DNA from 2 places in the Thalassotalea insulae genome. Region 1 is predicted to be linked to the other one. Evidence: riboswitches for the same ligand, from Rfam matches in the RefSeq annotation. Region 1 holds a riboswitch; the other holds the start of a gene.
The links. A riboswitch is a leader RNA that binds a small molecule or an ion and turns the genes downstream of it on or off. The one in region 1 is predicted to bind cobalamin.
Positions count from the first base shown of each region.

Region 1 (5,519 bases):
TCGATCCTTGGGTAAATAGATGACTGACAACAACCAGATAAATCAATAACTCACTTAACTGTTGCGCTGCCCCCAAACAATCACCGGTAAAACCGCCGAGGCGCGCAATTAACCAGCGACGAAAAATCCCTCGAAAGAGCATTAAAATTAGTACCAGTTTTACCAGTAACCAATAAAACCCGACGATATTATTAAATAAAATAACGGCAGAGATTAGCGCGACAGAAAATAAAATAACTAACTCTTGCTGACTTTGCTTAGTAGCCAACGGCTTGCTTTTACTTAGCTTAGTATCACTGACGTAAGGGGTGTTATAAATAAAGCTGGCGGCCAGTGCACGTGATAACGAATAAGCGACAATGACACTAGGAAGTAAAAGCGTCTGCTGAGCTAGATTAAGCCACAATACGAATTTCAGCGCCAATGCCAGTAATAAGCTAATAGCGCCAAAGGTCCCTATGCGGCTGTCTTTCATAATAGTAAGTCTTGCCTGTGGACTATAACCGCCACCAATACCGTCTGCCATATCCGCTAACCCGTCTTCATGAAATGCCCCGGTAAGTAAAACACTAATGATCAAGGTTAATACCAGCGCTAACGCTATCGGAAACAACATAGCCAATAGTTGATAGCTAAATGCCACCAGCAAACCTAACAATAAGCCAACAAGCGAAAAATAACGATTAGCCTGATTCATTCGCTGTTCAGAATAAATCAGCCCACCACCGACTGGTAAGCGGGTAAAAAACATTATCGCCAAGCACAATAACTGCCATTGCCGTCTGATTTCTACTTGCCGTCGACGACTTAACAGCACCGCCATTAAACAGTCACTCCGGCACTTTCAAAACTTGCCATTTCATTGTAAAAACTAGCGGCCGCTTGTACTAATGGCAGTGCCAATGCAGCGCCAGTACCTTCACCTAAGCGCAAATCTAATGATAATAAAGGCGTCACGTTAAAGTAAGCCAACATCTTTTTATGCGCCAGCTCATTCGACTGGTGCGCAAAAATAAAATAATCACTGACCTCAGGATACAGTTTTGCAGCGACTAATGCCGCACTGGTAACAATAAAGCCATCAACTAAAATCACCATCTTAGCCTGTGCCGCTGCTAACATAGCGCCAACAATCTGCACAATTTCAAAGCCGCCAAGCTCAGCTAAAACATCCATAGGCTCAAACGTCTCTACTGCTTGTTGTGCCCGTTCGACTGCCTGAGCAACCAATGCTTTTTTTCGGGTTAACTGTTCTGAGCTAATACCGGTGCCCTGGCCAACACTATCTTGTACATTTTCCCCGGTTAATGCGATATAGATTGCTGAAGCCGCGCTGGTATTGGCTATGCCCATTTCACCAAAAATCAGCAGATTACAACCAGTTGTTCGAATCGACGATACTATCTGCTGACCATAAGCAATCCCTTGCTCCACTTGCGCCATCGTCATCGCCGCCCGTTGACTGATATCCTCAGTGCCTGCGCCTAAACGCTGCTCAATAAAATCTGCCGATAACGATTTTTCTTTGACGGTTAAAGGAGTTTGAATACCTGCATCTACCACTTTCAACGCGATATTATTATCGCGGCAAAAGCAGTTAATCGCCGCGCCCCCTTGGAGAAAGTTTAAGACCATCTGCCGAGTAACATCACTGGGTGCTATGCTGACATTTTGCTGAGCAATGCCATGATCCCCAGCAAAAACTATCGCAGTTGGCTGGTTAATTTCAATACGCTGGCAAAACTCTCCACTAGCGACACTTTGAATTAACGCCAATTGTTGTGCCACTTGCTCTAATAAACCCAGTGAGCCTGGTGGTTTAGTTTTATTAATAATTTTATCTTGTATCGCGTGCAAAAAAGCACTCGATTTAGGTGACACTAACGAATCAATAGTAAACACTTACTCACATCCTACGCATTATAATTAGAAAGAAAACACTACCAATAACTGATGTGATCACACCAATAGGTATTTCTTGTCCTGCCACCACAGTACGTGCAATGACATCAACCCAGATCAAAAAGCAACCACCGACTAAGCCAGAGCAAATTAATAATTTTGCTGTAGTTTTACCGATAAAGGGACGAACAATATGAGGGATCATTAAGCCAACAAAACCAATACCGCCACAATAAGAAACAATCACCGCTGTCATTGCTGCACAGATCACTAGCGCCATTAACCTTAATTTGGCGACATTAATTCCAAGCGTGCGGGCACTTTCATCACTTAACAGCAAGGCGTCAAGCTGACGAGCAAATAACAACGCAATCAAAGTACAAGATAAAACCACCGGAACAATCCAGGCAAGCGCCTGATAATCCGCTCGAGCTAACGATCCCATCATCCAGAAAATCACCCGATTGCTAGCAAATGCTTCACCAAAATAGAGAATAAAGCTAGTAATAGAACTTAGCAAAAACGACACCGCCACCCCGGCCAATAGCAAATGTTCCACTCGGCGCCAGTTATTATTCATTATAATCACTACGACAATTGCTACCGCAAATAACGCCCCTAAAAATGCCGCTAATGGCAATGAAAATGCCTGTAAATATTGAGGTAGTAAACCTGAAATAGTCGCCCCTAACCCTGCACCAGCAACAATACCAAACAAGTAAGGATCGGCTAATGGATTGCGAGTAACATTTTGCATCAAGGCCCCAGCAGCCGCTAAAGCAAATCCAGCAAGAAAGCCCATGATTATTCGTGGAAAACGAATTTCGAGCAAAATAGTGTGATAAATGGGTCGTTGGCACTGGTCAGATAAACACTGCCAGACATTAGCAAAATCAAGCTCTGCGGTGCCAAAGCCCATAGAAGCAACGAATGAGCCAAGCACTAATACGGCGATAATAGCAAAGCGCGAGTAATACTTAGTACTATTCATGGTTCGCTTCCTCGTCAATCATTGCATAGGTCACACGCACTTTTTCGGTCAACGGATTACGATCCACTAAACAATCAAGATGAAAAACTTCTTTTAACCGTGACGCTTGCAGCACGATATCTGGCGTATCACATGCTAGCACCTGACCGCCTGATAGCAGCAGTAACCTATCGCAATATTGCGCCGCCAAATTCAAATCATGAATGGTCATGATCAATGTTAGCCCTAGTTTTTTTACCATGGATAAAATTTGATGCTGATAAAAAACATCGAGGTGATTCGTGGGTTCGTCCATGATCAACACCTGAGGACGCTGCACAATAGCACGGGCGATTAAACAGCGTTGCTGTTCCCCACCAGATAAAGTATTAAATACCTGATGCTGTTTATCTAATAAGTCGACGGTCGTTAGCGCCTGTGCAATTAACTGACGATCTTGATCCGTATTTCTGGCAAATAAAGTTTTATAAGGGATCAGCCCCATATTAACGATATCCAGTACCGTCAAGTTAAAGACAGCTTCGTGCAACTGACTGACCACTGCAATTTTTTGCGCCACTTCTCTACGATCGAACAAATCTAATGGCATACCATCGAGTAACACCTGACCGGAAGATAACGGGTACTCCTGATACAAACACTTTAACAGCGAAGTTTTTCCGGCACCATTAGGCCCGACAATACCAAAAGTTTCATTTTTCGCGACTGTAAAACTGACATCTTCCACTATGGTTTTACCATCGATTTGCCAGTTAATATTTTGTGCTTGTATTTGAACAGCTGTCATAAGAACCACATCAACAACAATATGAGTGCGGCAGGAAAGGAAATATTAAACAGTAATAGCGTTAACTATCACTTAAGAATATAGCCACCATGTTACCCGCACGGTTTATTTGTCTTTCATTCTGGCAGGTCTCCTGACTTATAGAGATATCCCAAATTTGACCTTCCCAGCCTAACAATCAGGCCAGTGGATAATAAATTCAGCTCTACTTACAGTTGCGGGAACAGTTGTGGACTAATATCTTAAGCTCATCAGCCAATGGATACGCACCACATTCCCTTTTAAGTTGTTTAGTCACACTAAACAAACACCAGAAATTCGCGCTACTTTAGCACAGTAATTTATAGACTGCTATAGTTTAGCTATATAGACGTCTAAAATGTATTTCGGCGATAAAAAACCTCGTCTAAATGGCGAGGTTTTACTATTCAAGCCGTTTGATAAACATCATTACTTATGCAACATTTGTCGGCTCTATGTTAATGCAAACTTCACTGAGTAAAGTAATGGGAAACTCTCCTATGATAGGCATGTTGTTTGCTCCCCCCTTTATCTGGAGTAATATAAGCACAATAACTGATAGAACCTACCGCAATTAAGAACCCAAAAGTTCGAATAAGTTGCTCTCTCTAATAAAGTACTAATTTGTTAATTTATGGATTTTGATGTTTACTTAATCTAAAGACAACTTAACAGTACTGTTTTGCCCAATAATATTGTGATAAAAAATTACTCAATTGTATTATCGCTGATATGCTTTCTTAGTATTTGCTCATACAGCTATGCTACGTCTCCTCAAGTCACCTTTATCATTCCCGATCAGAAAGGCCCAATATTTTGGCAACGTGTAGCGCAAATCAGCCAAGCAGCAGCCGACAGCCTCAATATAAAACTCAAGCTTATTAATACTGATCCGAATCGCTTTGCCTTAAAAGAAACCATTCACCAGGTAATCAATAGTAGGAACCATCCTGATTATCTTATTTTCAGACCTTTCTTAGGTAATACTGAAGCAATATTTAAACTATTAGAACACGCCAAAATTCCTTTCATTACATTAGAACAAGCTTTTCACGGTGATATTCGACAACGACTCGGAGACCCTCAGGAGAAATACCAATATTGGATTGGGCAAATCAATTATGACAACAAGACGGGTGGAAAATTACTACTTAACGCATTAATTAGCGCGTACAAACAACAACAATCAAACCAAGAAATTCATATTGTTGGCATCGGTGGTGATTTTGATGAAGTGGGCTCCGCTCGTCAGTACGCACTCGAACAACTAAAAAACTCCCCACCAGAACAAGGCATATTCGTTGAACAAATATTTCCAATGTATTGGAATCCATTGTTAATTACTGAACGCTTACCTATGATTAAAAAGCGCTACCCAAAAGCAAACATCTATTGGTGTGTTGGGGATCAACTGGCATTGGAACTATTACGTTTACATCAGAAAAGTTCATCCTCACCTATTATAATTGGTGGCTTCGACTGGTTACCACAAGCACTAGAGAAAATTGAACAAGGAGATATTACGGCCTCAGTGGGTGGCCACCTGTTTATGGTCGCCAATGCATTAGTGAAGATTATTGATTTGCAGCAAGGCATTAACCGCTTTTTACCATCCGTTGTTCATCAGTATGAGATCATCGATAGTAGTAATGTTGCTCAGTTCAAGCAATTTTTTGTTGAACAACAATGGAGCAAAATAAATTTTAGCCAATTTCTTCTATCAAAAAATCCACATGCCCCGGCATTGACGGTTAACAATATGCTAGCCCAATTCCCCCGAAAAGTAGCTCACACAGCAAAAGAGTGACCGACAAAGCA
Region 1 covers NZ_BSST01000001.1:2,863,156-2,868,674, reverse strand. Annotated here, with positions in the region: gene QQK06_RS13000 (adenosylcobinamide-GDP ribazoletransferase) at 1-823, opposite strand, end outside; gene cobT (nicotinate-nucleotide--dimethylbenzimidazole phosphoribosyltransferase) at 823-1,902, opposite strand; gene QQK06_RS12990 (FecCD family ABC transporter permease) at 1,907-2,893, opposite strand; gene QQK06_RS12985 (ABC transporter ATP-binding protein) at 2,886-3,680, opposite strand; cobalamin riboswitch at 3,787-4,010, opposite strand; gene QQK06_RS12980 (ABC transporter substrate-binding protein) at 4,384-5,508, shown strand.

Region 2 (5,519 bases), 600 kb from region 1:
AAAGATAACGCTAATTTAGCATTGCTAGGAAGATACCAATGCATATAAGAAGCAAGAATATTGTTATGTAAATAGACAAATTCCCCTAAACGCTCGCTCGGATGATGGCGAGTCTGAGATAAAGGCGTTAATCTCACTTCTGCCTTTGAGTAATGAAAACTGTGACCACGAATAATATTATCACTGTTATTATTACCTGTATTATCACCAAAAGGTAAAACGACCCATTGCGATCCTATGGCTGTGAGCTTTTCTTGCATCACAGCTTTGCCCGGCAATAAGCCAAGTAGCGAGTATTGCTGACCAGCAAAATTGGTTAGTTCATCAAGTAAATAGAGCATGCCACCACACTCCGCAATTATCGGTTTATTAGTGGCAGCAAAAGCTTTGACGTCACTAATAAATGTATGATTTTCGGCTAACTGCTGAGCATATAATTCAGGATAGCCGCCAGGAATATACAAGACATCGCCGTCTGGCAAGTGGCTATCTTCCAGCGCCGAACAATAAACAAGCTCGGCTCCTGCTTGCTGTAAAAAGGCAATATTCGCAGCATAAATAAAACTAAATGCCCGATCTTTAATAATAATAACGCGCGTTCCTGCTAACGCACCTGTTATATCGGATATTTGTTCGTCTTGTTTAACAGCAAAGAACTCAACTGCGGCAGGTAATTCCGTCAGTTTAGTCGCATTAATATAACTGGCAACAAGATCGAGTTGTGCATCTATCTCACTCAGCTCCTGTGCTTGCACTAACCCTAAATGTCGCTCAGGTAAAGTGACCTCATTATCTTTAGGCAAACGTCCATAAAAAGTGATATCGGAGGCTAAGTTTTCCTGCAAAAGCTCTGCATGCCTTTCACTATTAACGCGGTTAGCAAATACACCAGCAAACGGTAATTCAGGACAAAACTTTGCTAAGCCATGGGCTAGTGCAGCAAAGGTTTGTGCCATCGCCTTGGCATCAATCACTCCAAGTACTGGAATATTAAAGTAACGGGCTAAATCAGCACTGCTTGGCGTGCCATCAAATAATCCCATCACACCTTCAATTAAAATAAGGTCAGATTCTTTTGCTGCCTGATAAAGCAATTCCTGACAGCCTCGCTCCCCCACCAGCCAGAGATCTAGCTGATAGACTAATTGACCACTGGCCTGACGTAAAATCATCGGATCAATAAAATCAGGCCCAACTTTAAAAACAGTCACTTTCTTGCCCTGATTTTTATGATAGCGGGCAAGCGCTGCTGTGATTGTAGTTTTACCTGAGCCAGAATGTGGCGCCGCAATAATAAGTGCCGGACAATTAACACCGGTACCTGGCAGATGTTCCGGTTTATTATTTAATGAAAATGCGTGTTTAGCGGATGTCATTAGTTATACCTCTGTTATCGTTCATCATTAATAACTACGCTATAACTTAGCGCTCTCCTTAGCATTAAATTTGGCAATGACCTTCTGCTGACGTAATAAACAACTGCCAACAAAGTCTATCGCGACCGCAATTACCACGTAAAAGACGGGCTTAGTAACAGCACTGGCATAATATTTTTCGACACGAGCTAGGTATTCTTGCCAGGATAAAGAAGCAAAGTTACCCGAGAAAGCGTAATAACTCCCATTAGAAATGAAAAATGCTATTGAACCGACAATAAATAAAGTAGCAGCTACTTTGATACTCGACAGGCCAGCACTAGATTGTCGCCATTGAGGCTTTGCCCAATAGCCACCGACAAACATCAAGCCATAACTAACAACCAGCGCAGGGTATGAAGGGGTTAAACAATCGCCCAAATAACCCCGAGAATAAGATGACGCTAAATCAAGCCCTATGGTGAGTAAATAGAAAAACCAAAACGCTTTCATATTTCTCAAATACATGCCAGCAATAAAGAAAATCGCGGTTGATGCACTGGGTAAATGATTAAGACTGGCAAAATGGTGGCCGCGAGTCGCTACCATTAATAACGTCAGTAACACAAACAGGGCCAAAGTGATACTAACAGGTTGGGGCAATTTAACTGATTTCATAACGATTCCGTTGTCACAATAAACAAAGTTTAACGGTGTTGGAAATCAAAGTAGATAAAGTTTGGCAGCCATGCAGCATCAAAAACTAGTTAAGCATTGTACTGGTAAAACACGGGCCTGCTGCTTAGCTTTTATCTGTCTTTGGTTCACCGCCCACCGCAGTTCTCAAACAATACCTAATAAATTAGGCATGATCAGGCCGGTCTCCGGACTTCTGTTCATCGCATTTGCAACACCTTCCCATATCCAGCTAACGACAGAATCGTTTAAATACAGTGGTTACGTTGCTGCTCACAGTTACCGTTGCGGGGGCAGTACTGGCATTTCACCAGTTTCACGTTTCATCTTTACAGTGTCGTAATGCTTTGTTCGATCAAAGTATTACGACTGCTAAGACACCTAAATCACTGCAGATATTACGTGATAACCTGCTTCGCTTCAATAGCAAAAACGCCGAAAAAACAACTCATCTAACCACAATAATTTTTAAAATCTTTCAAGGTGATATAGATTGAAGCCGAGTGCGAGTTTCGCTATGCTGCGCATCCAGTTTGTTCATCCAGACCTAGCGCCAGGAGCAATAAAATTAAATGAAGGCTAATTTATATTTAGCGCGCCACGGAGAAACCAAGTGGAACAAAGTGCAACGTTTTCAAGGACAGCTTGATAGTGAATTAACGACAAAAGGCAGACAACAAGCAAGAAATATCGCCGAACGTCTGGAAAAAAGCAACATAAGTCACATTATTTCATCTCCCCTTGGTCGTGCCATCACCAGCGCCCAAATTTGCCAAGAAATTTTAAAAATCCCACATCAAACTGAGAGTGATTTAACTGAACGACACTTAGGACACTGGCAAGGCCAACAATTAAAAAATATTCAGGCATCGCCAGATTATCAGAAAATTTTTCAGCAATTTACTCAAGCAAAGCCATTAGGCGGTGAAAGCGCTATTGATTGTGCTCAGCGTATTTCTCAGGTATTAGAACAAATTGCAAAAGCCTATCTTAACAAGAATGTATTAGTCATTTGCCACGGTGAAGCACTACGTTGCTTGCTCGCGAAACAAGGTTATCATTCCAACGCTAGTGCCTATGAATTATTTAATAACGGCGATATTATCCATTTAAGCTATCAACACCAAATCAAAAGCTTTCAGCTTCATCAACTGGCGTTGGCATCATAGATTAGGGCGGTATTGAAACAAGGAATGTCGTTATGGACGGGTTAATTACACTAAGTGAGCAGCTTTGGGCTGTCTTACCAACGTTTTCCACCAGCCTGACTATTTTGCTGGCCTTACTGTTAGACAAGCGATTAGGAGAAGCCAAACATTATCATTACCTGGTTGCTTTTGGCACACTTGCTAATGTCATTGAAGCTAAACTCAATCCAGATCACCACATAGTCGCGGCTAAGAATGTGCTACCTACTCAATTGAAAGTAAAAGTCGTTGGCCTGATTTCCTGGTGCCTGCTGGTGATGCCAATACCACTATTATATTTTTATTTGCTGTCAAACCTTAACTGGTACTGGCAACTGCTCTGTGATGCCACAATACTGTACCTGGCGCTCGGCCTTAACAGCCTGCACCAGCACGCAATGCAAATATACCGGCCACTAGCTAATAACGATATTGCCAGCGCCCGTCACTTTACCGGCTATATTGTCAGCCGAGATACCAACAAGCTATCAGAGCAGGAAATCGCGCGTGCAACAGTAGAATCCATGCTGGAAAACGGCCATGATGCGGTTATCGCCTCATTAGTTTGTTACCTGATTGGCGGAGCCCCGCTGGTGATCATCCACCGACTGGCCAATACCTTAGATGCAATGTGGGGTTATAAAACGCCGCGCTATCTACATTTTGGCTATGCCAGTGCCAAACTCGATGACTTACTTGGTTTTATTTCAGGAAAAATTTGTACTGTGCTCTATGCAATGCAAGGTAACCTTAAACAAGCGCTAAGTAACGCCTACCAGCAAGGTAATAGTTATAAAAGCCATAATGGCGGCTGGGTAATGGCCGCTGGAGCAACCGTTTTAAAACGCCAGCTTGGCGGCACGGCAAATTATCACGGCCAACAACTCAACTCGGTAACTTTAGGGCAAGGAAGGCCAGTGCAGGCTCAAGACATCAAAGCCAGTTTAACAATTGTCACCAATGCCAGTATGCTATTAGTCATTACCACCTTTATTTATCAGTTAACAATTTTAATATTTCATTATTATTAAAGCACCTATGACCTTAATTCACGGCGGCCAGCTTAACCAGATAGCAAAACAATACAATATTCCAGTAAGTGACTGGCTCGACTTATCAACCGGTATTGCACCATTAAGTTATCCAATTCCTAAGGAGATCCCGTTAGCCATTTGGCAGCAGTTGCCACAACTTAGTGAAAAATTAATCATCGCCGCCCAAGATTATTATCGCTGTCAACAACTGGTCGTTACCAATGGCAGTCAGGCCGTCATTAGTGCTTTGCCTCAGTTATATCGACTACATCAGCCTAAAGGGGAGCATGTTTATTTGCCTGAGCGCGGTTACAAAGAGCATGCCTACGCCTGGCAACAGGCAGGTTTTCAGCTAATGTATTATCAAGATGAACTACCACCACTTGCTGAGCTCACTCCACATTCGGTACTGGTAGTGATCAATCCGAATAATCCAACCGGAAAGTTTTTTACTCGGCAGGAACTGCTTAGCTATCGAAGACAAATGCAAAAACTCGATGGCTTGTTAATAGTTGATGAAGCATTTATCGATGTTATGCCTGATGAATCGCTGGCTTCACCAATAACCGATGAGCATACACTGGCATTACGCTCGTTTGGCAAATTTTTTGGCCTAGCCGGACTACGGATTGGCTTTTTAATCGCAGATAGCACTTGGTGCGATTCATTTAAACGCTGTCAGTCACCGTGGCAAGTTAACGGCCCGGCGCAATTTATCGCCGAACAGGCATTAACTGATATAAAATGGCAGGCTCAGCAAAAGCAACAATTACAACATTTAAGACAGCAACAGCAAATCGTATTAGAGAAGGTTTTTAATGGACATTTATCCGATGAAATAAAAGGCACGGACTTATTTCTGACCTTACGCTTTAAACAGCCAAGTGATGCGCCTAAATTATACCATTTATTATGTCAGCAGGGCTTATATTGTCGCCTGACTGATGAGCAGGACAGCTTAAGGTTTGGCATCGCCACCTCAGAACAAATCCCCCGTTTAACGCAGAGTTGTCAAAAAGCCAAAAAGTTACTTCTTGACTAATAAAAAATCCCGTATTAGTTATTACCACTAATACGGGATTTTCTCATTATTAATCAGAATTAGTTCTGATAACTGATGCCGAAATACACCACTCTGCCTTGTGTAAAGTAACCATCAGTATTTTGATAAGAATGCTTAAAAGCGTTATTGATTTTAGCCTGTAGCTTCACCTTATTAGATAGAGCATAATTTACACCTAAATTGA
Region 2 covers NZ_BSST01000001.1:3,467,336-3,472,854, reverse strand. Annotated here, with positions in the region: gene QQK06_RS15595 (cobyrinic acid a,c-diamide synthase CobB) at 1-1,376, opposite strand, end outside; gene QQK06_RS15590 (hypothetical protein) at 1,416-2,033, opposite strand; cobalamin riboswitch at 2,214-2,451, opposite strand; gene QQK06_RS15585 (histidine phosphatase family protein) at 2,624-3,220, shown strand; gene QQK06_RS15580 (cobalamin biosynthesis protein CobD/CbiB) at 3,253-4,269, shown strand; gene cobD (threonine-phosphate decarboxylase CobD) at 4,277-5,314, shown strand; gene QQK06_RS15570 (TonB-dependent receptor domain-containing protein) at 5,374-5,519, opposite strand, start outside.
Region 2: linked by a shared signal. The riboswitch ahead of QQK06_RS15590 (hypothetical protein) and the one ahead of QQK06_RS12985 (ABC transporter ATP-binding protein) in region 1 are both predicted to bind cobalamin.